Regions from separate parts of the Marinobacter sp. V032 genome, predicted to be linked through region 2. Evidence: predicted binding sites of a transcription regulator. Region 2 holds the regulator's gene; each other region holds the start of a gene.
The links. The regulator FliA, encoded in region 2, starts transcription of late flagellar genes. The targets are predictions, from matches to a motif close to CTAAAGTTTNNNNNNNNNNNGCCGNTAA.

Region 1 (10,677 bases), on a different contig from region 2:
GAGAAGCCGGAAGCCAAGTGCCCGATCAAAAGGACGCCCTACCGGCCTGAATTCATGGAATTACCGTTTGCAGGGCTTAAAGCTTAAATCGTGCCAGTTTTTGTTTTTTGTTTTTAATATATTGAAAAATATTGATTTTCAGGTTTTTAATGAAGCGGGTTTGAGCGACGGGGCGACGGAAATTCGGCAGAGCATTGCCGCTTTATTCCCCGCTTTTAGAGGATGTTGAGAGGGAATTACATTCTTTAACAATATAATCGCTAAACCCACCTAAAGGATTCTTAATCAGGGCCGTTAAGCATTTCAGCAGGGCGGCGTACCAAACCAAATGACCGGGCGCCTGACCTCTTTCAAGAGAAACTAAACAGGTTTAGGAGAAGCATCATGGCTCTCGGTATCAACACTAACGTTGCATCACTTTCCGCTCAGAACAACTTGAGCAAATCTCAGTCACTGTCTGATCAGGCTCTTGAGCGTCTGTCTTCAGGTCTGCGTATCAACTCAGCCAAAGACGATGCGGCTGGTCTGGCTATCTCTTCACGCTTTGATACACAGGTTCGTGGCCTGGGTGTTGCTCAGCGTAACGCGAACGACGGCATCTCGCTGGCACAGACTGCTGAAGGCGCTCTGGGTCAGGCAGGCGATCTGCTTCAGCGTATCCGTGAACTGTCAGTACAGTCAGCTAACGACACCAACTCTGCTTCAGACCGTAAATCACTGCAGGCTGAGGTTACCCAGCTGCAGGCTGAGCTGAACCGTGTTGCGGACACCACCAACTTCAACGGCCAAACGCTGCTGAACGGTGATTTCGCTAACGCCCAGTTCCAGGTTGGCGCTAACGCTAACCAGACTATCAACGTATCTTTGAGCAGTGCTCGCGGTACTGATATCGGTAACTACACTGCTGACTCTGAAGGGACGCTTCTGAGAAATGCGACAGCGGCCAACGCAACTGCGCCCACCACTAACGGTGTAACGGGAGAAAATCTCACCATCTCAGGCAACGGTGCTTCCGAAACAGTTGCGATCGGAGCTGGTGCTTCTGCAGCCGACATCGCGACAGCAGTAAATGCGAAGACGGCTAGTACTGGCGTAGAAGCGAAAGCGAGCACTTCAGCTACTTTGAGCAGTATCGGTGACGGAACGGTTAGTTTTGACTTGATTGGTGATGAAGGGAAAAGTGTTAGCATCGCGGCAACTGTAGGTGGCGGAGATTTGGGCACCTTGGCTGCAGCCATCAACGATGCATCCGCGACAACTGGTGTTACTGCAGTTGTAGAAAACGATACGATAAAACTTGAAAATTCTACTGGTTCAAATGTCGCGATTCAGAACTTCACGACCGATTCAGCAGATACAAGTGTAACCGTAAATGTCCTTGACCCTGACGGCACCACTGTTGGTTCTACAACGGATTTGGATGGCGCTGCAAACAATACGCTGATCACTGGTGCGGTTGAATACAGCTCATCTAGTGCATTTAGCGTTTCCGGTGCTAGTGCCGAAGTTATCAGTGCGGCTAAAGGCGGGCAGTTGCAATCGGTAGCGGCCATCGACATCACCACTACCGAGGGCGCTAACGCTGCAATCGACACTATCGACGCAGCTCTGAGCACTATCAACAGCCAGCGAGCTGATTTGGGTGCGATCCAGAACCGCTTCACATCGACTATCGATGCGATTGCGACTACTTCTGAGAACCTGTCAGCAGCACAGAGCCGGATTCTGGATGCGGACTTCGCTTCAGAGACCGCCAAGCTGGCCAAGTCTCAGGTACTGCAGCAAGCAGGTATCTCGGTACTGGCACAGGCTAACGCCCGTCCACAGCAGGTTCTGTCTCTCCTGCAGTAACAGGGGCATAGCGGCACCGGCCGGCTTCCACTCTAAATAGAGGGGAGCCGGCTTCCGCCGTTTCTGGAGAGTGAGGTGAGCTATGAATGACGTAAACCTGAACAGCACGGATCTGACCCTGGTTTCGACCAAGGTACCGGCTCGGGCGTCCACGTCACCTCAGGCAGAAGGAGTCAAGCCTTCCGCTCGAGTCCAGGAGTCAGCCGCATCGACTGTGATGTCCCTGGCGCCGCCGACAACATCGGCATCAGCGCAGGAGGATAAGCAGAAGGTGCAGGGGGAATCGCTCAATCAGGCGGTATCCCAGCTTAATGACTTTGTGCAAACCGTTCAGCGCGATCTTCATTTTGAGGTCGATAACGGCTCAGGCAAGACCATTGTCCGGGTTGTTGATCAGCAGACGGACAAAGTTATTCGCCAGATTCCTGATGATGTGGCTTTGAGGTTGGCAGAAAAATTGCAGCAGGATGAACCGCTGACGTTATTTAATATCGAAGTGTGAAGCCTTGCCGGTTGCATTCCGGTATTAAATGACGGTATTTCAGCACCGCCGCCTTCGTGAGAAGCCGGCGGTGTTTTGTTTTTAAACGGGCTAAGGTCATAGGCCTCTGGCCGGTTTTATATAGCAGAGGCGCAAATAACCTTTGTGTTGATCGCGACGTGGCGGCTCAAGCGGGTCAGGCGTACTATATTTTTATTGGCCGGCACAGTTTGTTACAAAAATGCGGTGGTCGGAGGCAAAGTTTTGCCGTTAGCCGCCGATACGTAATTAAATGGGTAGCACGCCTTCTTGAGGAGGCATTCGTTATGGCAGGTATTTCTTCAGTCGGTATTGGTTCAGGGGTTTTGACGTCAGATTTGATTGATCAGCTGGTTGCGGCTGAGCGTCAGACGTCAGATAACCGGTTGGACTTTAATCAGCAGCGCGCGGAGGCTCTTATTTCAGCCTACGGCACACTGAAGAGTGCCGTCACAGAACTGCGCCTGCCCATGCGTCAGCTGAGTTCGCCTGACAATCTCAAATCTTTTTCTGCTTCGTCTTCAAATGATGACGTCACAGTGACGCTGGACAGTTCGAAAGCGAGCCGCGGCAATTACACGGTCAAGGTCGACAGTCTGGCTCAGTCCCAGTCGCTTGCTTCCGGTACGTTTGCCGACAAAGATGCGACATCGATTGGCACCGGATCGATCACTTTGAATGTCGGTGGCGAATCCAAAACCATCACAGTCGACGGTTCCAACAATACGCTGCAAGGTCTGGCGAACGCGATCAATGACGCCGGCGTGGGTGCGACCGCAGGTGTTGTTGATACCGGTAACGGTTTCCGCCTGGTGCTGTCGTCTGAAGAGACCGGCATCGACAACGCCATCGAAATCACTGTTAATGATTCAGATAGCGACAACACGGACGCCTCGGGCCTGTCCCAGTTTGCGTTTAACGCCACTACCAGCAATCTGACCGAAACCGTTGCTGCTCAGGATGCCGTGGTTCAGGTGAATGGCATCACGATTTCCCGGCCGACCAACACCATCGAAAACGTCATCGACGGCTTGTCCTTTGAAGTGAAGGCTGAAGGGGTTACCTCAACAGTCAAAGTTGCACAGGACACGTCTGCAGTTGCAGATCGCGTGGCTACCTTCGTTGAGAAGTTCAACACACTGCAGGACACCGTCAAGGCGCTGTCGGGTTACAACTCGGAAACCCAGCAGGGTGGGTTGTTATCCGGCGATGCGACGATTCGAACCATTCAGAGCCAGATGCGTGAGGTGTTAACCCGTGTGGTGCCTGGCCTCGAAAATGCCTCGGTACGCACGCTGGCCGATGTCGGCATTACCACCGACTACAAAACCGGTGCACTGACGTTTGATCGCGAGAAATTTGAGACGCAGCTGAAACAGAATCCAGACGATGTGACCGCATTGTTCGCAGAGCAGGGCCGCGCATCGGATGAGCAGATCGAATTTGTCCGTAGCGGAATTAACACAGAAGCCGGCGATTTCGCTGTCAACATTACCCAGATCGCGACACAAGGTTCGCTTCAGGGCGCGAGTGCTGGCACTGGTAACGTTACGATCAATGATGACAATGATGCGCTCTCATTCAAGGTTGATGGTGAAACCTCGGTAAGTATCAAGTTGGCAGCCGGTACCTATACCCGTGAAGAACTTGCTACACAGATTCAGTCTCAGCTTGATAACAGCAGCGCTTTAAGTGCATCGGGGAAGTCCATCACGGTTGGTGTGGATGCGGCAACAGGGGCGTTGTCATTCTCATCCGGTTCTTATGGCAGCAATTCAAACGTCAGCCTTACGGCCGTTGATACCAATAGCGCGGCTGATCTTGGCCTGAGCGTCCAGACCGGTACTCCGGGTAAAGATGTGGCCGGTACTGTCGGCGGACAGCAAGCCACCGGCGAAGGGCAAAACCTTTTCGTTGATGGCAACGGCTCGGCAGCGGGACTCGAGATCAAGATTACCGGTGGTTCAACAGGTCCACGTGGCAGTTTCACATTTATAGAGGGTGTCGGTGGCAGGGCTGTCGATCTGGTCACCAGCATTGTTGGTGCGGATGGCGCTATTGAAACGCGCACAGACACGCTGCAGGACGAACTGGCGAGCATCGCTGAAGATCGCGTTCAGTTGAATGAACGTATTGAGTCCTACCGGGAGCGGCTGGTTGCCCAGTTCTCGGCGGCCGATTCATTGATTGCCAAGCTCAACAGCACTCGGGATTACGTTACCCAGCAGCTTGAAGCGCTGGCACCACAGAACAACAGCAATTGATCCGCGCACAGGATCGTAGCAGAGGTTACTTATGAACGGTTTGCAGGCTTACCAGAGCGTTAACACACAGACCAGCATCACCGATGCGGACCCGCACAAGCTGATTCAGCTTTTGTATAACGGTGCCCTGGAGCGAATCAATATGGCCAAGGCCCGCATGCAGGCAAATGACTACGAAGGCAAAGGTCGCCTGATCAGCAAGGCAATCGAGATTATCGGCGGTCTGCGCAGTTTTCTTGATTTCGAAAAGGGCGGGGAACTGGCTGCTAATCTTGAAGGGCTGTATGACTATATGGAGCGGACCCTTTTCGAAGCCAATCGTCACAACGATGCGGGTAAGCTGGATGAAGTAGGCCGGTTGCTGCGCCAGGTTAAAGATGGCTGGGATGGCATTCGTGAGCAGGCAGCGGGGAATCAGCAGCAGGCTGCTGTCTGAGTTCAAAGCACTGGCAGGTCTGTTTGAAAGCGGAAGCTCCTGATAGGGAACTTCCGCTTTTGTGCCTAACCCGCCGCAACCAATCCTTCCAGATGCGCACCGGTACCCTCTGCCAGTGCTTTTAGATGATAGCCACCTTCGAGTGTTGAGACGATTCGGTCATTCGCCGTGTCATGAGCGACGCTGGTGAGCATATCGGTCAACCAGCGATAATCCGCCGATTCCAGTTCAAGATTCGCCATCGGGTCGAGCTTGTGAGAGTCGAAACCGGCCGAGACCAGCACCAGTTGCGGTTTGAAATCCTGAAGTTTATGCAACCAGTCGGCTTCCACTTTCTTGCGGTAATCGCTGGCTGATGTGCCCGCCATGATAGGGCTATTGATAATGTTCTCGGGCTGACGGTACACGTGGGAGTGTGGGTAGAAAGGGTGCTGGAAGCTGGAGCACATCAGGATTCGCTCATCTCCCTGAACGATATCGACGGTACCGTTGCCCTGGTGCACATCAAAATCCACTATCGCAACCCGCTCAAGTCCATGAAAGGTGAGGGCATGGTACGCTGCCAGCGCGATGTTGTTGTAAAAACAGAACCCCATCGATTTGCCGCGCTCAGCGTGATGACCCGGTGGTCGCGCCGCGATGAAGGCGTTGGTTGCCTGGCCTGACAGCACCATATCAACGGCTTGCACATTGGCGCCGGCAGCGAGCCGCGCAGCACGCAGGGTATGGGGCATCATCGCGGTGTCAGGATCAGTGAAAACCCGGCCCTGGGTTGGCTGCATCATATCGAGCTGCCGTAAATAGGTTTCCGGGTGTACTTTAAGGAGCTGATCCCGAGTGATTTCTTCCGGTCGCACCCAGTCCAGTTCACTGCCCAGGTTCATATCAGCCAGATAGCTGATAATCGCGATAAGACGCTCCGGTGACTCGGGGTGTTCAGCCCCCATATTGTGTTTCTGGAAGTCATCGTGGGAAAAAAAAGCGGTTGTCATAAAATGCAGGTCCAATCCGGGCGGCCGTTCAAGCCCCATGCCGTTTAAGGCCATGGTATCAGTCTTGTCGCTATTGCGCTGCGCTTCTTTAAGCTAGCTCATACGCGCATTAAATTCGTTGATTGCCGGTATATTTATCAGAACGACATTGATTTGTCCGACTTTCCCTTTACGATCAGAGTCATCAAGATGATATTTGGTTTATAGGGAGCACGTTGTGGGCACACGTTATCTGGAAAGCCTGTTTAATCCCGGGTCCATTGTGATTGTGGGGGCTTCCGAGCGCGCCACCAACCTGGGCGGGATGGTGCTGCGAAACCTGATGTCCGGCGGTTTTCCCGGTGATCTTATGGTTATTAACCGCAATGACTACGAGACAGTGCACGGGGTTAAGTGCTTCCATAAAGTCTCAAAGATGCCAATTTCACCGGATCTGGCGATTATCTGTACCCCTCCTGAAACCGTACCCCGCATGGTGCGTCAGCTCGGCGAAGCCGGTGTCAAAACGGCGATAGTCATGACCGGTGGTATGTCCCGTGCACACAGTAAAACCGGCCAGCCGCTGATGTATTCCGTGCGCGATGCCGGGCGGGAATATGGCATTCGTATTCTGGGGCCCAACACGATCGGGTTGATGGTGCCGTCGCGCAGCATGAACGCCACCTATGCCCATATGGGCGCTCTGCCCGGAAAGGTTGCGTTTGTGGGGCAGTCCGGCACGATCGCCAGCTCAATTATCGACTGGGCTTTCGCTCGTGGCGTCGGCTTTTCTCACTTTCTGACTCTGGGCGATGGGATGGATATCGGTCACGATGATCTGATCGATTATCTGGCCCAGGACCCCAGTTGTCGGGCCATCTTGCTGCATATCGAGAATATTCCGGACCCTCGCCGGTTCGTGTCGGCGGTGCGAGTGGCCTCCCGAACCAAGCCGGTTATTGCCGTCAAAAGCGGACGTGTACCGGAATCCGAATGGATGCCGGTACAGCTGCCGATGGGTATCTCGCGAACAGATCCGATCTACGATGCCGTTCTGCGACGGGCGGGCGTCTTGCGAGTGGATGGCCTCGGCCAAATGTTCGATGCGCTTGAGTCACTCACCCGAATGCGCCCGGTGCGCAGGGAAGAGTTGGTGATTATGGCAAACGGCGTGGGCCCGGGGGTGCTGTCAGTTGATCGCCTGTCGGCTTTGGGGGGGGAGCTGGCCAGTCTCTCAAACGATACCATTGAGGCGTTGGCCAAATTGATGCCCTCGTACTGGACCCGCAAGAACCCGATCGATCTGGGCTACGATGCTTCACCGACGCTGTACGCGGATACGCTGAGGGTATTGGCTAAAGACTCGAATGTGTCCAACGTGCTGGTGATGTATGCCCCGAGCCTGACCGAAGACAGCCTTCATATTGCTGACTCTGTAGTGCAGGCCAGCAAAGGCACGCGACTGAACATCTTTACCTGCTGGCTGGGGCAAAGCACGGTGCTGGATGCCCGGGACGAGTTCTATCGAGTGGGCATTCCGTCGTTTTTCTCTCCCGAGAAAGCTGTGACGGCGTTTATGCAGCACGTGAATCACCAGCGGGTTCAGCGCTTGCTGCGCGAAACGCCGGAATCATTTACCGATCATTATCTGGACCGTTCAACAGCCCGCAAAATCGTTATGAAAGCGCATCGCTCCGGTCGCAATCACTTGTCGAACAGTGAAGCGCGGGCGGTGATTCAGGATTACGGCTTGCGCACAGTCAACACACTCTACTGCGATGACGTGGATGGCGTGCTTGAGACATTCCAGGTTGAGCGCCGGCCAATCGACATTACGCTGATCCATGAACGCGGTTGCCATCCCTTTATGGAGGAGCAGTCAGGTCGGGGCCGGTATAAAGCGACGATCCAGGGGCTCAATAGCGAAAACGCCATCATCGATTCCTGTCGGGTGCTACTGGAAGAGTATCGGGCGCATTACCCCAGCAGCGGATTTCTGGGATTCGCAGTGCAGCGGACTTATCAACATCTGGGGGGCATTGCGTTCAGCGTGGGGATCACGCGCGACCCGGTCTTCGGACCGCTGGTGGTCTGTGGTGCCGCCGGCGCCAGCGTCAATGTGCGTACCGATCGACAGATCGCCTTGCCGCCATTGAATATGGTGCTGGCGAAAGAGTTGCTGCGCCGCACTTACATGTACCGTCTGCTTCGGGAATACAGCCTGCAGCCTGAAGAAGATATTCGTGCCGTGTGCGAAACCCTGGTGACGCTGTCGCAGATCGTTATCGATATTCCTCATATTCGTGGGCTGGAAATTTTGCCGCTCTTGTTCAGTCGCGACGGGGCCGTGGCAGTTGATGTTGCGATTGACCTGGCAGACAAGCCGGGCCGGCCGATTATTCAGCCGTATCCGCGAGAGCTGGAGGAGTGGCTGGTCCTGCCCAAATCCGGCCGCAAGGTGATTGTCCGGCCCGTGCTGGCAGAAGACGAGCCCACACACAGAGACTTCCATCACCAACAGTCACCTGAGTCTATCCGCTACCGTTTTTTCCAGTACCGAAAGCACTTCTCCCATGAAGATGTCGCTCAGATGGTTCAGATCGACTACGACCGGGAAATGGTCTTTATCGCCAACGCCCAACGGGAAGAGGGGGTTGGCGAGGAAACGTTGGGTACCGTGCGAGGCTGGACGGACGCTGACAACCTTCAATGCGAGTTTGCTGTCATGGTGCAGGATAAGCTGGCGGGCGAAGGGCTGGGTTTCAGCCTGATGCAAAAATTGATTGATTACTGCCGCAACCGGGGTACGGTTGAGATGATCGGTAATGTATTACCGGATAACCGGCCAATGCTGGCATTGGCGAAACGACTGGGATTTGAGGCCAAGTACAATATCGAAGAAGACGTCATTGATTTGCGTCTTCAGCTCAACGAACCACAGAAAGACTGGCAGCGAGAGCGCCTGAAAGGGCGATAATGCCGATTGGAGATGACGCAAAAAAGGGAGCCGTTTGGCTCCCTTCACGTTATTAACCTTCACGACCGATGACGGCCCTCAGGCTTCGTCGATAATGGCCGAGCGGTCTTCGCCGCCGAGTGCCTCAAGCAACGCCGGGATCATCTGGGCCAGCTCCAGCGTCATCAGTGTGAATGACGCATCAAACTTCGCCGCAGCATCGTCCGCGTCGATATCGTCCAGCTTTTCCTGGAGCGTTTCGCCGAACTTGAGGCGGCGCAGGGTCAGCTCTTCGTCCAGTACGAACGACAGGTTGTCGTCCCAGGTCAGAGACAGCTTGGTGACCTGCATGCCGGCGTTCAGGTGATTGCGGATTTCATCGCCCAGCAGGTCAATGCCTTTGGAGCGCACGACGCCGCCTTCTTCACCGGTATCCTTGAGTTCGCATTCATCGCCCAGCGTAACGGCAGAAGGGATGTCGATGGTCTCGCTTAGCCAGCCTGAAAAGGTAAATGCGGGGGCTTGCTCAAGTGCAGGTGGGCGAATGGGCAATGATCCAATCGCCTTGCGCAATGTTGTCGCGATTTCTTCTGCCTGCTTGTCGGAAGCCGTATCGACGATCATGAAGCCGTCCTGAGGCGCCAGATAGGCAAAGGTGCGGCGGGATTTGGTAAAGGCCCGCGGCAGCATCTCCTGGGTCACCTGCTCTTTGATTTCCTCTTTTTCTTTGCGAGCCACTTTACGCATCTGTTCGGCTTCGATCTGTTCGACCTGCTCGGTGACGGCTTCTTTTATGACAGCAGCCGGCAGTACTTTTTCTTCCTTGCGCAGAGCAATTAGATGGTAGCCGTTGGCGCTGTGTACCTTTAGCTGACCATGGCGACCCAGTGGCGAGACCCAGCCTTGTTTGAAAGTGTCTTGCGAACCACAGGGGGTAAAGGCATCGGCTTCGAGCTTGGCTTCAAGGTCTGCGATATCGACTGAGAAAGGCTTGGTAAAACGGTAAATTCGGGCGTTACGGAACCACATGACATCGTGTCCTGTTGTTGGCAATTAAAGTAAAAGGTTTGACGGTCGGCGAAGGGCGGCGCCTTATATCTGTACCACCTCGACCATCACGGTTTTGATAATGAAGCCCACCACCCCGGCGCCCAGCGCAGTGAACAGAATGAAAGTGCCAAAGCGGCCGGCTTTGGATTTTTTGGCGAGATCAAAAACGATAAATCCCATAAACGCGATCAGTGCTGTCAGTAACACGTACATCGAAATTTCAGAAAAAAGCGCTTCGTTCATCAAATACTCCGTGTTTCCGGGCGCAGAAGGAGGGCGCCCGAACAGTGTTTGTCGTCCGGTATTGCCGGGATATTAAGGGAGCCGTGCTTGTGATCAGGCCTGGGCGTCGCGGAGGAATACCCAGTTGTCGCCGCTGGATTGTTCGTCACTGAAGCGATAGCCGTCGTAATCGAACTGCTTCAGGTCGTCCGGCGCGGTGATACGGTTTTTGATGGCGTAGGCGCACATCAGGCCGCGGGCCTTTTTGGCATAAAAGCTGATCATCTTGTACTGGCCGTTTTTCCAGTCTTTGAACTGAGGCGTGATGATACGGGCATTGAGCGATTTTTTCCTGACGCTTTTGAAATATTCGTTGGACGCCAGGTTAATCAGTACGCCGCTATCAT
Region 2 (10,677 bases):
CCGGACCTGCCTATCCCGGGTGATTTGCGCAGTGATACGTAAGAGGGCGACCAACCTGTGACGAACGTCTCCGCATCAGGTTTCAGACGGCGGCTCTGATTACCCGGACCAGTGGCTCGCCGCGACTGTGAGGAATGGCTAATCGGTCATACCAGTTTTCCGGATTAATCACCGAGACATCTGAAAATCCCAACTCTGTCAGGTGGCGCTTTGCGCTGTCCTCATCACTGAAATGAAAGCTGACCTGGGCTCTGGTGATAGTCCCAAGTGCCGATTTGAGCAAATTCAAGCCGGTTCCAAACAGGCTGGGCCCGGGTTGCAGGTAAGTCTCTGACAGGTACTCAGACCCCCTGCGCTGTTCAAGCACTGGTACCAGGCGCTGCCAGAAGCGACTGATGTTCTCTAAAGAGAAATAGCTCGTCAGGCCCTCAGTAATTATCAGCACCGGGCCATCTGCATCGAATTCGGCTTTGATGAGCGCTTCGATGCTGAGCGGGCCGGATTCTGCAAAAATATCGACCGGCCGAACCTGGTGTTGCGCATCAAGATAACCCTCGCTGCGCAGATAGGCTTCCTTTCGCGCTGCCATGGCGGGCAGGTCCGCTTCGACCATATGGATCTGAGGGAAACGTTTGCGCAAGCGAATGCCGCGAGGGGACAGTCCGCATGCCACTTCAAGGACCTGGGTGACCTGACGGTTGTTGATAGCGTCGGCAATCAGTTCATCGATAATCAAATGGCGCTGGAGCAGAAAAATGCGGATATTGCCGCCGGCAAGCATCTGACTTGCGCCTTCGAACGGCGTAAGCAGGCTGTAGAGGGCGTGGCCAGTGGTGGGCGTGAGGCCGGCTTCCGACAATCCGTTGTGTTGCCAGACGGCGCTGGTGTATAGCGCAGTAAAACTGATGCCGGTGCTTTTTATAGGTGGGTGCATAGCAGGTGCTCCTTGAGAGTCCGGCGTCCATGAGCATGGGGTGTCTTTTCCCCATGCGCAGGACGCCGAAGGATACCGCTATTCTGACTGAGCGTTGCCGGGTTCCGGAATGGTTTCATCGCCCCAGCCGCTGCGGCTGCCGGGCAAAATCAGGTTCAGGGCAATCGCGACCAGGCCGCAAAGGGCGATCCCTTCTACCTGGCCAATGACCATGCCACCGATCCCGAATACCAGCGTCACGCCGGTGATTACCAGATTACGGGCTTCCGAAAGGTCAACCTGGTGGCGGATCAGCGTATTCAGGCCAACAACCGCAATAGAGCCAAACAGCAGGCACAGGATGCCACCCATAACAGGGACGGGAATGGTCTGCAGCGCTGCACCGAACTTGCCGATAAAGGCCAGAACGACCGCCGTTACCGCTGCCCACACCATAATGCGGGGGTTGAAATTGCGGGTTAGCATGACCGCGCCGGTGACTTCGGAGTAAGTGGTATTAGGCGGCCCACCTACCAGTGCTGCAGCGCTTGTCGCAACGCCATCACCCAGCAAGGTGCGATGCAGCCCGGGCTTCTTGAGGTAGTCCTTGCCGGTAACCGTGCCAATCGCCAACACATCGCCGATATGTTCAATGGCAGGGGCGATAGCGACCGGAATCATGAACAGAATCGCAGCCCAGCTGAACTCCGGTGCCGCAAACGCAGGAATGCCGAGCCATGGCGCAGCCTGAATCGCCGAGGTATCTACAATACCCATGATAGCCGATAGCGCGTAGCCGGTGATGACACCGAACATAATCGGAATCAGGCGGAAGATACCTTTGGCCATCACAGCGAAAGCGACAGTGGTGGCCAGTGAGATCATCGCAATCCAGATCGCAATATCGTAAGGCACGAGCTGCGCGCTGCCATCGCCGGCTTTGCCCATTGCCATATTGACGGCGACTGGCGCCAGTCCGAGACCAATCACCATAATCACCGGGCCGATTACAACCGGTGGTAACAAGCGGTTCAGAAACCCGGTGCCTTTAAGACGCACCAGACCGCTCAGGATCATATAGAGCACACCGGCGGCGACCAGCCCGCCCATGGTTTCCTCAATGCCAAACCGGGCCTTGGAGGCAATGATCGGCGCGATAAAGGCGAACGACGAGGCGAGGAAAATCGGAATCTGACCGCCGGTAATCAGTTGGAAGAGCAGGGTGCCGACACCGGCGGTGAACAAAGCCACGTTGGGGTCCATACCGGTGATAAGGGGCATCAGCACCAATGCGCCAAACGCAACCAGCAACATCTGGGATCCGGCAAGTGCCTCTCGCCATACGGGTTCGTTGGAAGTTTGCTGCATGCTTAGCTGTCCTTTTGTTTGGTGCCGAAGATCTTGTCACCGGCATCGCCGAGACCCGGAAGAATGTATCCCTTTTCATTAAGCCGCTGATCGACCGAAGCGGTATAGATGGACACATCAGGATGGGCTTCCAGCACTTTGGCTACACCTTCCGGTGCGGCGACAAGGATCAGCGCCCGGATTTCAGTGCTGCCGGCCTTTTTGAGTAGGTCGATTGTTGAAATCAGTGAACCGCCCGTTGCCAGCATGGGGTCGATAATGACCGCCATCCGCTGATCCAGTTCGCCCACCAGCTTTTCCAGATAGGTGCTGGCTTCAAGGGTTTCTTCGTTACGCACCTGGCCGACCACACTGACGCGTGCTCCGGGAATCAGTGACAGTACGCCATCCAGCATGCCCATGCCCGCCCGCAGGATCGGTACGATGGTGACCTTTTTACCGCGCAGGCGTTCGACTTCTACCGGTCCGGCCCAGCCTTCAATCGTTTCTTTTTCAAGCTCAAAGTCTTTGGTGGCCTCATAGGTCAGCAGGGCGCCGACCTCCTGAGCCAACTCGCGAAAGTTTTTGGTGCTGATGTCGGCGCGGCGCATCAGGCCAAGTTTATGGCGGATCAGGGGGTGTTGAACCTCATGGACGGGCATGGCTCACCTTATGTTCAGGAGTACGTGGGGATGTCTGGTCATGACACCTGCTGATGGCAATCAGATGGCGTTATGACTCGAATTGGCGTCAAGGATACCGCACTTGTGATGGTTTCGTCAGCGGCCGGTTTTCCGAAGGTTCGCTCGCGTTGGTATGGATCGTGCAATCACCTGTCGGTATGCAGGTATGTCGTCAAAAAAACGACAGACCAAACGCTGGCAATCGTTGTAACCGGAGATAAACAGGGAATGGACAGAGCGCTCGTCCTGAATAACGTCAAATCTATGGCGAACGGCAGTCTCGGTATTCCGATACTGCTGATGGCGCTGCTCGGCATGATGATTCTGCCGATGCCGGTCTTCCTGCTGGACGTGCTGTTTACCTTCAATATCACCCTGTCTATCGTCATTCTGCTGGTTGGTGTGTATGCACTGCGCCCAATGGAATTTGCGGCCTTTCCGACGGTTCTGCTGGTAGCCACGTTGCTGCGTCTGGCGTTGAACGTTGCCTCTACGCGAATTGTTCTGCTGCACGGCCATGAAGGCGGCGCTTCTGCCGGTAAGGTGATCGAGTCCTTTGGTGAAGTGCTCATCGGCGGCAACTATGCGGTCGGTATCGTGGTGTTTGCGATCCTGATGATCATCAACTTCATGGTTGTCACCAAAGGCGCTGGCCGGGTGTCGGAAGTGAGCGCCCGATTTACCCTGGATGCCATGCCCGGCAAGCAGATGGCTATCGACGCTGACCTGAACGCCGGCCTGATTAATCAGGACGACGCAAAGGCCCGCCGGTCCGAGATCGCGCAGGAAGCTGACTTCTACGGTTCAATGGACGGTGCCAGCAAGTTCGTAAAAGGTGACGCAGTTGCAGGCCTGCTGATTCTGGCGATCAACCTTGTAGGTGGTGTCGCCATTGGCATGATGCAACACGATCTGTCGTTCGCTGACGCCATGCGCAATTATGCACTTCTGACCATTGGTGACGGTCTGGTCGCCCAGATTCCGTCGCTGTTGCTGTCGACTGCAGCTGCCATCATGGTGACGCGCGTCACCTCCAGTCAGGACATGGGTCAGCAGATCCTGTCCCAGATGTTCACAGCACCTCGGGCTTTGGCTATTGCCGCTGCCATCCTTATTATTCTGGGTGTCATTCCGGGTATGCCGCACATTGCGTTTCTCGGCCTGGGTTTTCTTTCCGCTGGTACGGCATACCTGATCTGGAAGAAGCAGGCCCAGACCGAAGAAGACGACAGCGTATTCCCGGCCCGCGGCGGAACCGGTGTACCCCGCACAGCATCGCCGGCAGCGGGACCTCACGGTGGCGAAGGCGCACCCCATGCATTGCCCGGGCCTTCTGAAAATAGAGAGCTGGGTTGGGATGATGTCGCCACGGTCGATATCGTTGGGCTTGAGGTGGGGTATCGCCTCATTCCGCTGGTGGACAAGACCCAGGGTGGGCAACTGCTGACCCGTATTAAAGGTGTGCGCAAGAAGCTGTCGCAGGATCTCGGCTTTTTGATGCCTTCGGTTCATATTCGCGACAACCTGGACCTGATGCCAAACGTTTACCGCATTACGTTGATGGGGGTCACGCTGGCTGAAGCCGAGATTCATCCTGATCGCGAACTGGCGATCGACCCGGGGCAGGTGTTCGGCAAAATTGAGGGCATCGAAGGCAAAGATCCGGCGTTTGGTCTGGATGCCTCGTGGATTGAACCGGACAAAAAAGATCAGGCGCAAACGCTGGGGTATACCGTAGTGGATGCCAGCACCGTGGTGGCGACGCACCTCAACCAGATCCTTCAGAAGCATGCCCATGAGCTGCTGGGACATGAAGAGGTCCAGAAGTGGCTGGAACAACTTGAAAAAATCTCGCCAAAGCTTGCAGAGGAATTGGTTCCAACCACGCTCACCATCAGTCTGCTGCTGAAAGTACTGCAAAGCCTGCTGAAAGAAGAAGTGCCGATCCGCGACATGCGCTCGATTGCCGAGGCCATCGTTAACGTGCAGCCGAAAACCCAGGACGCACGTGTACTGACTACAGCCGCCCGCCAGGCACTGCGGCGGATGATCGTCCAGAGCATCAGCGGCAGTGATTCTGAAATCCCTGTGATCACGCTAGATCCAGAGTTGGAACAGATGTTGCTGAAGTCAGTGCAACAGAGTCAACAATCTGGCGGCCAGGATGATATTGGCCTGGTGCTTGAGCCCAATATGGTTGAAAAGCTGCAGCGGTCATTACAGGACGCCGCCCAGCGCCAGGAAATGATGGGCAAGCCAGCAATACTGCTGGTCTCGGCCCCGCTCAGGCATGCGATGGCGCGGTTCGCCAGCTACGGAATTGAACGCCTGCACGTTCTGTCTTATCAGGAAGTGCCGGATAACAAACAGATTACGATTGTCGCATCGGTCGGCCAGTAAAAGGTCGTAAAGAACAGCGGCGCCGGATAACCGGCACCACCGGAGGTAGCTCACCATGAAAGTAAAACGGTTCTTTGCATCAACTATGACAGAAGCCCTGAAGATGGTGCGTCTGGATATGGGCGAAGACGCAGTTATTCTTTCAAACCGTCGGGTAGACGGTGGCGTCGAAATTGTGACGGCACTGAACTACGACGAAAATCTGGCGCGTCAGCGTTTGGGCAGCGCCGCCATGGAAGCGACCAACGGCTCGCAACTGGCGGAAATGCAGGCTGACCAGCACCTGCGGCTGGAGCAGGAGCTCGAGCGCTCGCGGGATCGCATTCGCGATATTCGTGGGCGTCGTCAGATCAAGCAACCCGTGCCGGACTTCTCAATGCCGGAGGATAACGCGCCTGCTGCGCCTGAACCCCAGCAGGATGCGACCCAGGTTGCACTCGAGGCCATGCGGGCAGAGCTGCACAATCTGCGGGACATGGTCAGCGGTCGTGCGCCCGACTCTTCCGCCACCCAACCCGCATCCGTCTCCAAGGCGCTTGATGCCAGTCAGCAGCGATTGCGTGAGCGTCTGGAAGAGTTCGGTCTTTCGTCCAAGCTGGCGGCGACCCTCTCGCACAATCACGGTTCCGGTCGTCTTGACGAAGGTTGGAAGAAAGCGCTGAGAACACTGGCCGCCGGGGTTAAAACCCAGCAGCAGGAAGTCATTGAAGAGGGCGGTATTGTGGCACTGGTCGGCCCTACCGGTTCCGGCAAGACGACAACTATCGGCAAGATGGCGGCACGTTACGTGTTGCGTCACGGTGCTGACTCAATTGCACTGGTCACTACCGATCGCTACCGGGTCGCGGCCCACGAGCAGTTATTTGTGTTTGGCCGCATACTGAACGTGCCGGTAAGGGTTGTTGACGAAAGCCACTCGCTGGATCAGATTCTTGATGACCTGTCGGATAAACGACTGGTCTTGATTGACACTGCAGGCCTGACTCAATCAGACCGGGGGCACCAGGAGCAACTGAATGAACTTGCTTCCAGCTACCACCCGGTGCGCCCATACCTGGTGCTGGCGGCGACCAGTCAGCCGCGTATTATGAAATCCACATGGCATTGCTATAAGATGGCGAATCCGGCGGGCTGCATCATGACCAAACTTGATGAAGCACTGACACTTGGCGAAGTACTTGGATTTGCTATGGAAACCGGGCTTCGGGTGGCGTACTTTACAGATGGCCAGAAGATTCCGGAGGATATCCATTCGGCGCAGGCCGTATCGCTCGTCAAGTTGGGTGTCGAAAGGTTGCGCGAAGCGCGGGAGCTTGCGCCTGCCGCCGAAGGTGCCTGACCGGAAACAATGATGGCGCAGAAACAGAACGTACAGGGATAAAGTACAGGAATAACGCCGGCTGACAGATATCGGATGTCTGGAGTAAAACAGGCGCGAGACTACAAAAGTAGCTGGCACAGCGCCGGCCATATGGATCCAATTCGTCGTGAGAGACCGCATCCGGTATGAGTAGAGCAAACCCGGTTCAGGTAATCGCCGTATCAGGCGGCAAGGGAGGCGTTGGCAAGAGCAATGTCTCTGTCAATCTGGCTATTGCACTGGCCCAGATGGGGCGCAGGGTTGTCGTACTGGATGCTGATCTTGGCCTGGGAAATATCGACGTACTGCTGGGTGTCACCGCAACGCACAATCTCTCTGACGTCCTGTCGGGGGAGTGCAGCCTGAAGGATGTCCTGGTTGATGGCCCGGGCGGTATAAAAATTGTGCCGGCCTCGTCAGGCACTCAGCGCATGACGCAGCTGTCATCCATGGAGCACGCCGGACTGATTAATGCTTTTAGCGAATTGGGCGATCAGATCGATGTTCTGATTGTTGACACCGCTGCCGGTATTTCCGAATCTGTAGTGAGTTTTCTGCGTGCCTCGCAGGAACTTCTGCTGGTCGTCTGCGATGAACCCACTTCCATTACTGATGCCTACGCCTTGATAAAGCTGATGAATCGGGATTACGGCACCAACCGTTTTCGTATTCTTGCCAATCAGGTACGCAATGAGCAGGAAGGAAAGCACCTCTATGAAAAGCTCACGCGGGTAACCGAACGTTTCCTTGATGTTGGGCTACAATATGTAGGCATAGTGCCTTATGACGAGGCGGTCAAAAAATCGGTGCAACGTCAACGCGCAGTGCTTGACGCCTATCCTCGCGCCAAAGCCTCACTTGCTATCAAGGCGCTGGCCCAAAAGGTGGACGCATGGCCATTGCCATCCTCGCCGCGCGGGCATCTTGAGTTCTTCATTGAACGTCTGGTAGATGCCTGAGACTGTGCCCCATCCCAAGAGCACAGCCGCATGAAGGTCGTCTGAACAATAACAGGTAATCCGGACTCATGACGTTGGTAAAAAGCCTGGGAATCTATAATCGTACCGGCGAACGCGGTCCCCATCAGCTCGTTGAGCAACATGCGCCGCTCGTCAAAAAAATCGCCCTTCACCTGCTCGCCCGTTTGCCGGCGTCAGTGCAGCTTGAAGACCTCATGCAGGCCGGAATGATCGGCTTGCTTGAAGCCGCCCAGAAATACGAGGCAACCAAAGGCGCCTCTTTCGAAACCTATGCCGGCATCCGCATTCGCGGTTCCATTGTTGACGAAATCCGCAAAGGCGATTGGGTGCCTCGTTCCGTCCATCGCAATGCCCGTCGTGTCGCCCAGGCTATCCGCACCGTTGAAAACCGCAAAGGGCGTGAAGCCCAGGATGCTGAAGTGGCGGACGAGCTGGAAATGTCCCTCGACGAATACTACTCATGCCTCGCTGATAGCAGCGGCGGCCGATTATTTAGTCTCGATGAGCTAAATGAATCGGGCGAGCTGCCGATAGACGATGTAGATGCCGTTGCGGATGCGCCCTACGAAAACATTTCTTCAGGTGCGTTTCGCAAGAATCTGGCCGAGGCTATTGATGAGCTTCCCGAGCGGGAGAAGCTGGTGCTCAATCTTTATTATCAGGAAGAACTGAACCTGAAAGAGATTGGTGCTGTTATCGGGGTCAGTGAGAGTCGGGTAAGTCAGATACACAGCCAGGCGGCTTTGAGGCTCAAGTCCAGGCTGGCGGATTGGCAAGACGAATTAAGTACCTGAAATTTTTAGCGTTTGGTAACTAATTTCATACAGATTGCACTGCTCTTAACGAATAGACTGTGCTTTTGGATATGACTGCTAGACTTGGTTGCAAGGTCATAACCCCTTGCATTGCGGACTGTAATCAGTGGAGGTCCCATTGGACAAGAACATGAAAATACTCATCGTGGACGACTTTTCCACGATGCGTCGGATCATCAAGAACCTGCTGCGGGATCTTGGCTTTACCAATACCGATGAAGCCGATGATGGCAACACCGCGCTGCCGATGCTGAAAAGCGGCAAGTATGATTTCCTGGTGACCGACTGGAATATGCCCGGCATGTCCGGCTTCGAGTTGCTGGAAGCGGTAAGGGCTGATGATGCTTTGAAAAGCTTGCCAGTGCTGATGGTAACGGCAGAAGCCAAGCGCGATCAGATCGTTGCGGCGGCGCAGGCGGGGGTCAACGGTTATGTGGTCAAGCCATTTACGGCCGCTGTGCTGAAGGAAAAGATCGAGAAGATCTTCGAACGAATCCAGTCGTAAGCTGAGCGTCGATCATGAGCAAAAAAACGAACAATAAAGGCGCGCTTGATGCTGACGTTGTTGCAAAGCTGCACCTTCAGGCCGATCAGCTCAAAGAGCAGGTTGACGCCGGCAATTATGCTGCAGCGATGGGCCTGATCAACGAATTGAATGATGTGCGCGATCAGAGCCTTTATCAGGAAGTGGGGCGACTGACCCGGAGTCTGCACGAAGCCATTCGCAATTTTCAGATTGATCCGCAGAACGCCGAACAGGACGAAGCACTGTCGAAGATGTCAGATGCGTCCGATCGCCTTGCATACGTGGTGCAGATGACAGGCAAAGCGGCCAACCGCACGATGGATCTGGTCGAAGAGGCGATGCCCAAGGCGCAGGCCATGATCGAGCAGTCGCGAGCCTTTCGCGAAGAGTGGGCAAAGTTGCGCCGGCGTGAAATGAAAGCAGACGAGTTTCGCGAACTCTACCACCGCCTCGATCTTTATTTCGAGAAAACGGCGACTGACGCAGAAGTACTCTATGGCCACCTCTCCGAAATACTGCTGGCTCAGGATTTTCAGGACCTGACAGGTCAGGTGATTCAGAAAGTCACCGCGCTGGTGAAAGAAGTGGAAGATCAGATGTTGAGCCTGGTGGTGATGGCCAGCCATGTCGACAAGATCACCGGCACCGTGCATGAACTTGGCCCCGATGCATCCAAAAAATCGGGTATCGAGAAGGGCGAAGGCCCGCAAATGAATGCCGAAGTGCGCGAAGACGTCGTATCCGGGCAAGACGATGTTGATGACCTGCTGTCCAGTCTGGGATTTTGAGTGAGGATTCCGCATGGCGTTTGATGCTGACGAAGAAATTCTTCAGGACTTTCTGGTAGAAGCTGGCGAGATACTGGAGAAGTTGTCTGAACAACTGGTCGATCTGGAACGCAATCCGGACGACGGTGAGTTGCTGAATGCCATTTTCCGCGGTTTCCACACGGTAAAAGGCGGCGCCGGCTTTTTGCAGCTTGATGCGCTGGTGGGTTGCTGCCATTCCGCCGAGAACGTGTTTGACACACTGCGTAATCGTAAACGCAGAGTGACCTCTGAATTAATGGACGTGGTGCTTGAGGCACTGGACAACGTCAACCTGATGTTTGATCAGGTCCGCAACCAGGAAGACCCTACACCCGCCGCTCCCGAACTGATACAAGCGCTTGACGCGCTGGCCGAACCTGAGGTCGAGGGCGAGTCGGCTGCTGAAGTTGAGGCTGAGCCTGAATCTGTTGTGGCCGAAGAAGCCTCAGAGCCTGAGCAACCGGCTGCCGAGAACGGGGATATTACCGACGACGAGTTTGAACAGCTGCTGGATGCGCTTCAGGGTAAGGATGCGCCGGCAGCAACGCCGGAACCTGCAACCGGTGGTGGCGCAGACGAGATCTCCGATGACGAGTTCGAAAGCCTGCTTGACGATCTGCATGGTAAAGGGAAGCACTCCGGCGGCGCGCCTGCATCAAAGCCTGCGACTGAATCCAGTGCGCCAGCGGCGGGCGGCGACGAGATTTCCGATGACGAGTTTGAGTCGCTGCTTGATGAGCTTCATGGCAAAGGCCAGTTCAAGGCTGCGGCAGCCGAGCCTGAAGCCAGTGCAGCAGGCGGCAACGACGACCTGATCAGCGATGACGAATTCGAGTCACTGTTG
Region 3 (10,677 bases), on a different contig from region 2:
CGATACCGCTTCAAATGCCAGTGGCTCTGCACTATCTGGCGTGACATCGGGTGTAAATGGCTCACTTATGCCGTGGGCTGCTACTGCATTCAGGCCTTTCGCCAGCGTCATCATTCGCAATGCCAGTACCAGTAACAGCACGGCAAGTGTGACTTCGACTGCACCTACGACTAACCCTGTCATGACCAATTCGCCCTATCAATGTTTCATCAAGTAACAAAATGTTACATCACACAGTGCATTGATAGCAGCGAGCCTGGGTCAATGATGTGACGCGAGTACGCTTTACAGCAAATTGTCCTGATAAGGTGGACAAGTGCGCTGGCTTGACTGCGCCTTAATGGCCTTCGCAGGTCACGGATGTGCGGAGTTTAAGGTGTTGCCTGACTCGGCGAGAGATGGTGTCGACCAGTATGTTGAGTGACGCAGTGATCAGGATCAGCACCATGGCACGGTCAAACTGGATGTTCTGGATGGCGCTGTCGACGTAGAATCCAAGCGTATAGATACCAAGAATGCCCAGTATCGCCGTTTCTCTCATGATGATTTCCCACCGGTAAAGCAGGAAGGCGATAAAGGGGCGATAGAGACGGGGCAGTAACTCGTAGTGATAGCGATCACACCCTTGCGGTGCGTCCGGCCGCAGTCTGATTTCGTTACTTCGCTTGCCAATCAGGTGACCGATAATGCCGCCATTATGCAGGGCAAGGGCAACGATGGCCGGCAACATTGACGGCCCCCAAAGCTGCAGCAGGATATAGGCAAGCATGTACTCTGGTGTCGATCGGGCGATGACAAGCAGGATGTGGCCGATCCCGCGTCTCTTGGGGCCGCCGAAATGGCGTGATATTAACGGGAACGCAATCAGGGTACAGATGCCTGTCAGCACCAGGGCTACCTGGGTCAGTACCAGCGTGTTCCAGATCCCGGGAAGGGCCTCATGCAGCGTCAGATCGCTCAACCATGTCGCAAGCCCGGCGATACCGTCTCCGTTCCTGATCGGTGAGGGCACAATATCCTCGGTGAAAAACCGGACGACATTCCCCCAGACAATGGGGAGCCCGTCACCCAGAAAAAACGGGGCGGCAATAATATAAAACGGCACCAGTCGAGGCCGTGCCCAGAAACGAAGTGTGGCAATCAGGACGTAGAAAAGAATCAGAAGGGCGCCGACCTCTGAATAGAATCCTTGTGAAAAGGACGATTCGAGATAGAACCCCAGCGTTGGCAGGCCCACAAAACCCAGGACGGCACTTGAGCGTAACCCGCACTCGAGCCGGTATGCGGTGTAGGTGGCCAGGTGAGGCAGAGCATCCGGCACACGTGCATACAGAAATGCAGAAAATGTGCTGGTACCGGCAGGGAGTACGCGAGCCGGGGTGGGATCGACCTCATCGAGTATGTCGGAATATACCTTTGCGAAGATGCCGGCATAGGGAATTGCGATTGCGAGGACGCCGGTAAGTGGGTGAAATCCGAAAAACTGAAGAAAGATCAAAGCCCAGAACAACTCATGTATCGCGCGAATAAAAGCCGAAAACATGCGAACGACACGCCAGCGAAAGGCCAGCGCCAACAGAAATCCGGAAACACTGCCCAGCGCAACGCCGGTAAACGCAAAGGCAATCGTACGCAGTAACGCTGTGCCCATACCCTGGAGTGACAGGAAATCAGGCGTGACGATGCCAATGAAAAGGGCTGTCAGGTCTTTCCACGGGTTAATGCTGGTGATGGCAATGTCGGCAAAAAAAAGGCTGAGCAGGCCGATAGCGACAAAAAGCAGCGATATCCTGACCGACGCTGATGCCATCATTATCAAGCCTTAGTAGAGAGGAAGGATGTCGGCGGGCGAAAGTCGATCACTGGCAGCATCGAGGGCGATCTGACCATCCTGTATGCCGACAATCCGGTGGCAATAACGCAGGGCAAGATCAATATCGTGAATCGCGATAACGCTGGTGCTATAGGCCTCTGCCATAATCCCCATCACCACATGGGCCAGCGGGCCATCGAGGGCTGACACAGGCTCATCTGCCAGCAGGATGTTGGCGTTCTGGTACAAAGCACGGGCGACCGCCGTGCGTTGTTTCTGGCCGCCGGACAGTGCTTCAACGGGTTCTCGGAGCTTGTCGCTTATCGATAACTTTTCGAGGATGGGGCGGATCTCACGCAGTTCCCGCTGGCGAGGCCATACCAGGTTGGTGAGGTTGTACCAGCGAGAGTGAGCCGACAAGCGCCCCATATAAACGTTGTGGAACACTGAAAGCGATTGCACCAAGCCCTGTTCCTGAGGCACGAGTGCAGCCTGATCCCGAACCCGATCATACAGCAGACTGAGTAGCGTCGATTTGCCTGCGCCGCTGCGACCCACCAGACCAATCCGCTCGCCTTCGCGGATTTCGAGTGTGATAGGCCCCAGAACCAGCTGACCGCCATATGCAGCGGTCAGGTTGTTAAGGCGCAGCGCATCCATTAGTCGATAATTCCGATTTCTTCGGCAGTATTCCGAATGGAGTCGTAATCGTCGTTACTGGCCGGGATAAATTCAGAACGAGGGAATTTACCCAGTAGTTCGGGATCCTTCATTTCTACCAACGCGGTCTGAACCTTCTCGATAAACCCGTCGCCATAGCGTTCGTCTACGTCACCACGAATCGTCCACTGGTAATCCTGATAGGGAGGCGTTTGCCAGATCACCTTTACCTTGTCGGTATCAATGGTGCCGGCTTCCATCTCACTGTCCCAGACCGCATAGTTCAATGCGCCGATCTCATAGGTACCGGCTTCAACGAGGCGTATGGTGCGTGAATGGTTGCCACTGAATCCGACACGACTGAAGACGTCATCCGGTGACTCGCCAAAAGCCTCGCGAATATAGTATTCGGGCATCAACCGGCCAGAGGTCGATCCTTTCGAGCCGAACGTGAAGGTCTTGCCTTTGACCGCATCGGGCAGACTGTCGGATTTTTCGATTCCTGTGCTCTTATGGGCAATAAAGTAGGACACAAACTGAGTGTCTTCCTTGCCTTGAGCAATCGCCCGGGAGCCTGGCACCAAAGCGCGCGCCTGTACGCCCGACAAGCCGCCGAACCAGGCCAGTTGTACCTGATTGTTACGGAAAGCTGAAACGGCTGCGGCATAATCTTTGACCGGAACATAGCGCACATCAACGTCCAGCTTTTGCGAAAGATAATCCGCAACGGACTGAAACCGTTCCCTAAGCTTGGTTTCGTCAGCATCCGGAATGGCGGTGAACACAAATGTGTCGGCGACTGCAGGCGTTATCAGCGCCAGGGAAAGAAGAAGGGCGCGTTTTAAGGTTTTTAGCATGTAATAAGTCCCTGATGGTCACATGTTATGAATAGCGGCCGATATTCCTTCGGCCTCGGTGGCGCCAAGAATAACGCCAAACGGCAGCGTGTTGAAGTGCGCTCGCTAACAGCTGCCGATGGTTACAGTGAAGACGACAACATAATCGGGCCGGAACCGTCGCCGGTATCGATTACTTTGCCAATCACGCAGGCTTCGGCGTAGCCAAGGGCCTTTAACTCAGTCAGGCATTGCTCTGCGTTGTTTTCGGGAATGCCAGCGAGAAGCCCGCCCGCGGTTTGGGGATCGAATAGCAAGGGGTAGCGTGGATCGGCCCGCCAGTCACTGGCGTTCGCGATAGCGGATTCAACCTGCAGATTTCCCTGCTGAAGCGAACTGACGATCCCTGCCGCAAGCGTCTCGACCGCACCGTCCAATACTGGCAGTTGGGATACGCTAAGCAGTGCATCGACGCCTGAGGGCCGGGTCATTTCCACAAGATGTCCGACCAGCCCGAATCCTGTGATATCGGTGCAGGCTCGAGCGCCGTGCCGCCTAAGGCACAGGGCAGCCTGCTGGCTGGATTGCTGCATAAACGTCAACGCATTGTCGATCCAGCGACCCTTTGCCTTGAGCTGTTGGTGGGCGGCGAACAGGGTTCCCGTGCCGAGCGGTTTGGTCAATATCAGCAGGTCGCCGGGCGCCAGACCCTTTTTGCTCATGACATCCTCAGGGTCGATCAAGCCGTTAATAGCAAACCCGAGTGCGAGCTCCTGGGCCTCGCCAGTATGGCCGCCGACCAGAGCACAGCCAGCGTCGTTGAGGACTTCAACAGCACCGCTCATTATCTGGAACAGCACATCCTCAACTTTTTTGTTCAGTCCTTGAGGGATGGTGGCAATCGCGGTGGCACTTTGAGCTTCAGCGCCCATCGCGAAGACATCTCCGAGGCTGTGGTTGGCCGCCACGCGCCCAAAAACATAGGGGTCATCAATAAACGACCGGAAAAAATCGACGGTATGAACCACTGCTTTTCCTGGAGGCACACTCAGTACGGCGGCATCGTCGGGCGAGTGAAGGCCAACGATTACATCCTCACGTTGCAATGGTTGCAGTTTTGCCAACGCGCGCGTCAGAGATGAGCTGGACACTTTTGCTCCGCAGCCCCCGCAGCGCATCGCCATAGCGGATATCGCCTGATTGGCGTCATCGGCATTTAATGCAGCGCTGGTATCAGCATCCGTGCTGGCTGAACGCATAGTCGGAAACTTGCTAAACCGCGCCATAAAACGCTTGTCGATCCAGTGTTTCCAGAGCCAGACCCACCGCCCCTTGAATGCAAGATCACCCCGAGAGCCAACTGCAAAACGATCGCCACTGCTGATCAGCGCCAGCCATTGCTTCTGTGGCTTGAACGGTTTGGGCGATTTTCCCCGGGCAACGCGGGCCAGATTAAGCGCTAGCGGCTGAGCCTGCCTTACGGCGAAAACACCTGCTTTTTCCCGGGGGTGATCCGTGACATGGGCGATATCGCCTGCGGCGAAGACAGTATCGTCATCTGCAGTCTGTAAAGTGTCCCGAGTCAATATGCAGCCGTCGTCATCGAGCGAGAAACCGGTACGTTTAAGCCAGGCAGGGCCGCCGGCTCGCGTTACCCATAAAACTTCGTTCAGTTCGATCGTCTGTCCGTCGGCAGTATGCAGGGTGCCTTTTTCCAGCCGATCGACTGCATTGCCCAGATGCAGGTGAACACCGCGATCAGCCAGAATCCGATGGAAAGTGTCCCGGACCTTGTCGTTGTGTGTCGGTAAAATTGATTTAGCGCTATCGAAAAGGTGAAAGTGCAGTGACTCAAGGCTTCGGTTGCGTGCGCGGAACTCGTTGGAAAGTCGGTGTTGAATGGCCAGTGTTAATTCTACGCCGCCAGCACCGGCGCCAACGATACCGATGCTCAGTGGGCCCGAATGCTGATCCATACGGTCGAGGATATCGAGCCAGCGACGATTGAATCCGTGGATCGGCTTTACCGGGGTCGCAAACTCATGAGCCCCCGAAATGCCATCGACCTTAGGTGCGGAACCAATGTTGATGGACAGCAGATCATAAGGCACGGAGGGGCGGCCGTTGCAGTGAACGAGTTTTCTGTCGCGATCAATATCGATGACTTCGCCACGATAAAAGCGGGCGCCGGCAAATTGCGCCAGCCGGCTAAGGTCGATATGCACGTCATCGTAGCTGTAATGGCCTGCGACGTAACCGGGCAGCATGCCGGAGTAGGGGGTGTGGGTGTCCCTGCAAATCAATGTAAGCCTGACGCCGGGCAGCGGATTCATTGCAAAATAGCGGAGAACGCCGACATGACTGTGGCCGCCGCCAACGAGGACGATATCACGTAGTACCGGTTGAGCAGGCGTCAGCATTGATTCTCCGACATGTGTTATCCGAAAACGGGCAAAAAGGCCCGGCTATCATACGCGTTGCAGGATCGAACGAAAAACGGAAAGGCGGAATCAGGAAAACAGGAGGTGGGCAAGGTGACTGTGAAGTGACAGGCGACCCGCTGGGGGTCGCCTCGCCCTGTTATCAGCCTACAATCTTTTTTGCTTCGGCTGACCAGCTGTCATATCCCTTCATGCTGGAGAACTCTTTCAGCTTGTCTTGCTCAGCCGCTGTCGGATTGGCGATTTGCTTGATTGAGCTAATGCCCATACCTTGCATTTTCTTTGCCGTGGCAGGCCCAACGCCCTTTACCAGCGTGAGGTTGCTCAGATCGACAGCCTTGGGCTTAGCGGGTGCTTTTGGCTTAGCAGCCGCTTTGGCCGGCGCTTTTTTCGCTGCTGGCTTTGACGTTGCGGCTTTAGTTGCCGTAGCAGGTTTGGCAGACGATTTTTTGGCTGCCGGTTTGGCCGCTGCTTTTGCTTTGGATGCAGCAGGTTTTGCCGTTGATTTTGCTTTTGATTTAGCTGAAGTGGCAGCGCTCTTCGCTTTAGCGGCTGTTTTTTCAGACGTCTTTTCAATTTCCTTGCTGGCAAGGCCTACACGCTCAAGCAAGGATTGCTGGAGCTCGTGAAATTCACTCAGCCGCCGGTCGAGCTCTTCATTAAAGCGCTTCATTTCGCGCTCACGTAATTTCTCTACTTCGTCGATGAGCTTTCTGATCGGTTCCTGCACCTGGTGTTGCAGCGAATCGAACTGCTTCAAAGCGTCACCAATCACCTTCTCGAGTTGACCGGAGGTTTTTTCAAATTCCTTGTTCACTTTCTTTACCAGCTTGTCCACGCCAGCTTTTTCTTTCTTCGCCATGATCAAAATCCCCATTTCATTCAGTAGTGGTCAGGTATTAATAAAGTGGAAGTATGACATTGTTGCGGAATACGCGGGACGCGTCCTTGTGCCAGGTCAAAGAATAACGCCTGCTGTCTTCAGCGTAGCGCATGTTGCTGAAAAAACGACCAATCTTTAGAGCGCGTCTTGCAATCAATGCGTTGGAGAAAAATCAGCGCCCTGGCGACCACGTCGGGAACGCAGGGTCTGCTTCCGATCAAGCACTTCCTGAATACGCCCGAGTTTTTCGCTGAGTTCTGAGCTCTGCCGCGCTGAAGACTGAATAAAATCAATTGAATAGAAGAAATTGCTGCAGTGTTTTTTGACTTCGACGACCAAACCCTGAAGTGCTTCGGCTTCGATATCCTCGAAGGGCATTTGCATAACCAGATCAAACTGAAGGGTGTCGCCGGGTTCAAAGACTTTATCGGTTTTCAGAACGCAACCGTACTGATCAAGGCCAAATAACCGGGATTCAACCATTTCCTTGCGAAATAACCCCCGCTTCAGGCGAAAGCGCGCCAGAAGATCAGGTAGAGGGTCTTGCACGTTCAGGTCAATTCGGTCCATGGGCCTCGGCCGTTAAAGCTTTCGAAGAAAAAGGAGATTACGAGAGGACTTGGCTGCATTTTTACATGGTTTCACGAATCGATGCTATCAGGTATCGGATCAGTGACGCCGCGTCATCGTTTAAACTTTAGACAAACGAATTCAATTTCGCAATATGATCAGCTGTGTACATTAACTATTTGACTGCGAACATCAAGTCAAAGGTGTGGCACATCGGGCCAGATTTCCTGGCTTGAGTCTGGCCCGATGTAAAGCGGGGTCAGTCTTTAGAGGTCGTTTCAATTGAATACAGATCAGTACGTCTGTCTTTCAGGTTGGTGACCGACCCTTCGTTACGTACTAACGTGAGCTTCTCCAGATCAAGATCCGAGAACATGATCATTTCGGTATTGGGTGTCGTCTCGGCCATCACCGCATCGTGGGGAAAAGCGAAATCCGAGGGTGAAAACACCGAAGACTGCGCGTACTGCACGTCCAGGTTCTCCACCTTCGGCAAGTTACCGACGCTGCCGGTGATCACCACATAGCACTCATTCTCTATCGCCCGTGCCTGAGCGCAATGTCGAACGCGCAGGTAGCCGTTCTTGGTGTCGGTCCAGAAGGGCACGCAGATGATGTCGACTTCCTGGCTTGCTGCGATACGACCCAGCTCAGGGAATTCGATGTCATAGCAGATCATGATCGCAACGCGTCCGGCGTCGGTTTCAAAGACCTCGAATTTGTTGCCGCCTTCAATTACCCAATCCCGCCGTTCGTGAGGCGTGATATGGACCTTGCGCTGTTCATCAACCCGGCCATCACGATGACATAGATACGACACGTTGTAGACGCGGTCGTTGTCCAGTAAAGGCATCGACCCAGTGATGATGTTGATGTTGTAGCTGACGGCCATCTCGGACATCTGATCCCTGAACTGCTGGGTGAAGCCAGCAAGGAAGCGGATGGCGCGGGTCTGATCCATCTGGTCCGTCAGGCCCATCAGTGGGGCGTTAAAGAATTCAGGGAAGATCGCGATGTCACTTTTGTAGTCTGAGAGTGCGTCAACGAAATACTCGACCTGCTTGAGCACTTCATCTACTGATGTGAATTCGCGCATCTGCCACTGCACTGCGCCCATCCGCACCTGGGTTTTACGGGTTTTGAGCACCGACGCAGGGGGCGTGAACAGGATGTTATTCCACTCGAGAAGTGTGGCATAACCCAATGATTTTTCGTCCTCCGGAAGGTATTTATGCATTAACCGGGTGACCTGGAAATCGTTCGATAGCTGGAACGTCAGAATTGGATCGTAGATTTCCTTGCGATCGACCCGCTCAATATATTCCGCCGGCGTGTATTGCTCTGAATGCTTGTGATAGTTGGGAATCCGGCCCCCGGCGAGAATCGCACGGAAGTTCCGCGAGCGGCACAGTTCTTTGCGGGCTTCGTAAAGCCTGCGCCCAAGACGGTAACCGCGATAATCCGGGTGGATGAAAACATCCAGCCCATAGAGCGCGTCGCCCTTGGCGTTGTGCCAGATCTTTTCGTTTTTGAGGATCAGGTCATCATAGGTATGCGGGTTACTGAAGCGCTCGTACTGGACGCTCACCGTGAGCGCAACGGCGATCAGCTCACCATTATCTTCTATGCAGATTTGTCCATCGGGGAACTGTTCGACCAGTGCTTTGATGGTGTCCTTGGGCCATGCACCGCCAATGTCATCATAAATTCGATCCATCAGGATCTTGAGCGGACCGTAATCTTCAAGAGTGAGGTTACGGAGATTCAAATGAAGTTCTTCATGAGCCATTCCGGCAGGTCTCCCGCGATAAATCAGCGAATGTAGTGGTTCTCAGGATAACAGATCGGGCTAAAGTTATATCTGCGTCGGCCGATTTACCAATTCAAGGCCAGGACAAATACTGCCGTTACTGTCTGCGCTAGTGCGAAATGTCACTTATAACGAATCCAAGATAACGAAACTCTCCGTCAGGATGCTCCTCATGCGCAATTTTACCTTTGGCCAGAAGCTGCTAACCGCTGTTGCGGCGCTTCTGGTTGTGATTATTGCTGTTTACGCTTTTATCAGCGATCGGCGGTTGGTCAGTACCACTGATACCTATGTCGAGGCGATGATAAACGATGCTATTGCCCAGAATACGGCGAGCGTAGCCATCTGGCTGAATAGTCGGCTGGATATTACGGAAGCGACCGCCGTTGCGCTGGAATCCGCAGATAGTGATCGTCAGGCTCAAGCACTGCTGCAATCATCAACAAAAGGTGGCGGATTCGTGGATGTCTACGTGGGGCGCGCTGACGGGTTCGCGCTGATGCCGTCCGCTGAGAGTGCGGCGACTCTTCCGGATGACTATGATCCCCGGACTCGCCCCTGGTACAAGCTTGGCTTGAGCTCAAACCGGGCGACGTTTACCGAACCCTACGTTGATGTCTCAACTGGCAGTATGATTTTGTCTTCGGTCGTTCCGGTCAAGTCAGGTGATTACCGGGGAGTGGTGGCCGGTGACATCACGCTTGAGAGTGTTGAACGGATTCTTGCCGAAGCAACCCTCGCAGAAACCGGTTACGCCATGTTGATCAATAAAGATGGCACCGTTCTTTACCATCCGAACAGAAAACTGATTGGGAAAAAGGTTAAAACCTTGATCGGCGAGTCGCCCAGCCTTGACGGTAGTGTGAATAATTACCGTTTTGAAGACGCCGACTGGCGAGTCAGTTTCCACAAGATCAAAGGCGCCCGTGGTGTTGACTGGTACCTGGGCGCGATTGCCAATGACGATCTGATTATGGCGCCCATTCATAGTGCGCGGATCACGGGCGTGATCATCGCGGCTGTAGGGATATTGCTGACACTGGTTTTGGTGAATATCGCGATCCGTATTCTGATGAAACCGGTGCATTCACTGCGCGACGCCATGGCTGATATCGCCAGTGGTGATGCGGATTTGTCCCAGCGTCTGGCAATGGAAAGTAATGACGAATTTGGTCAGACCGCTGCCAGCTTCAATGCTTTTATTACGAACGTTCAATCGGTGGTGAGCGACGTTCAGCGCGGTGCGATTGAGCTGAGTGATGCTGTGGGTTCTCTGAAACAAACCGCCGGCGCCAGCCGCAAGAGCGTCGAAGGTCAGCAGACAGAGATCGATATGGTGGCGACCGCCATCAACGAGATGTCTGCCGCTGCCAACGAGATCGCCCAGAATGCGCAGCAAACCGCTGACGCCTCAACCAGGGCGGACCATGATGCTCAGCAGACGCAGGAGACTGTTAAAGCGTCTCGTGATGCAGTTGAACGTCTTGCATCGGAAATCGGCGCTGCGGCGGACGTGGTTGAGCACCTGGGTCAGGATGTCACTGACATCAACAGTATTCTCGAAGTTATCCAGAGTGTTGCTGAGCAAACCAACCTGTTGGCGCTGAATGCTGCGATTGAGGCTGCCCGGGCGGGCGATGCTGGGCGCGGTTTTGCCGTGGTTG

Region 1: the regulator FliA is predicted to act here: its motif matches at 2,589-2,616, upstream of fliD (flagellar filament capping protein FliD).
Region 3: the regulator FliA is predicted to act here: its motif matches at 9,053-9,080, upstream of ACUN9X_RS11490 (methyl-accepting chemotaxis protein).

Annotation. Positions count from the first base shown of each region.
Region 1 covers NZ_JBQXYE010000001.1:2,008,037-2,018,713, forward strand. The annotation lists gene ACUN9X_RS09220 (flagellin N-terminal helical domain-containing protein) at 385-1,851, shown strand; gene ACUN9X_RS09225 (flagellar protein FlaG) at 1,934-2,353, shown strand; gene fliD (flagellar filament capping protein FliD) at 2,659-4,635, shown strand; gene fliS (flagellar export chaperone FliS) at 4,667-5,071, shown strand; gene ACUN9X_RS09240 (histone deacetylase family protein) at 5,137-6,063, opposite strand; gene ACUN9X_RS09245 (bifunctional acetate--CoA ligase family protein/GNAT family N-acetyltransferase) at 6,281-9,019, shown strand; gene rdgC (recombination-associated protein RdgC) at 9,098-10,027, opposite strand; gene ACUN9X_RS09255 (DUF2788 domain-containing protein) at 10,091-10,291, opposite strand; gene yaaA (peroxide stress protein YaaA) at 10,385-10,677, opposite strand, start outside.
Region 2 covers NZ_JBQXYE010000004.1:55,930-66,606, reverse strand. The annotation lists gene flhB (flagellar biosynthesis protein FlhB) at 1-42, shown strand, start outside; gene ACUN9X_RS16155 (class I SAM-dependent methyltransferase) at 83-934, opposite strand; gene ACUN9X_RS16150 (uracil-xanthine permease family protein) at 1,013-2,281, opposite strand; gene upp (uracil phosphoribosyltransferase) at 2,284-2,922, opposite strand; gene flhA (flagellar biosynthesis protein FlhA) at 3,172-5,343, shown strand; gene flhF (flagellar biosynthesis protein FlhF) at 5,399-6,682, shown strand; gene ACUN9X_RS16130 (MinD/ParA family protein) at 6,850-7,662, shown strand; gene ACUN9X_RS16125 (RNA polymerase sigma factor FliA) at 7,731-8,477, shown strand; gene cheY (chemotaxis response regulator CheY) at 8,617-9,003, shown strand; gene ACUN9X_RS16115 (protein phosphatase CheZ) at 9,018-9,812, shown strand; gene ACUN9X_RS16110 (chemotaxis protein CheW) at 9,826-10,677, shown strand, end outside.
Region 3 covers NZ_JBQXYE010000001.1:2,516,430-2,527,106, forward strand. The annotation lists gene ACUN9X_RS11450 (hypothetical protein) at 1-183, opposite strand, end outside; gene ACUN9X_RS11455 (PhnE/PtxC family ABC transporter permease) at 338-1,813, opposite strand; gene ACUN9X_RS11460 (ATP-binding cassette domain-containing protein) at 1,823-2,473, opposite strand; gene ACUN9X_RS11465 (putative selenate ABC transporter substrate-binding protein) at 2,473-3,330, opposite strand; gene selD (selenide, water dikinase SelD) at 3,453-5,729, opposite strand; gene ACUN9X_RS11475 (hypothetical protein) at 5,893-6,612, opposite strand; gene ACUN9X_RS11480 (hypothetical protein) at 6,787-7,203, opposite strand; gene ACUN9X_RS11485 (bifunctional GNAT family N-acetyltransferase/carbon-nitrogen hydrolase family protein) at 7,463-8,992, opposite strand; gene ACUN9X_RS11490 (methyl-accepting chemotaxis protein) at 9,186-10,677, shown strand, end outside.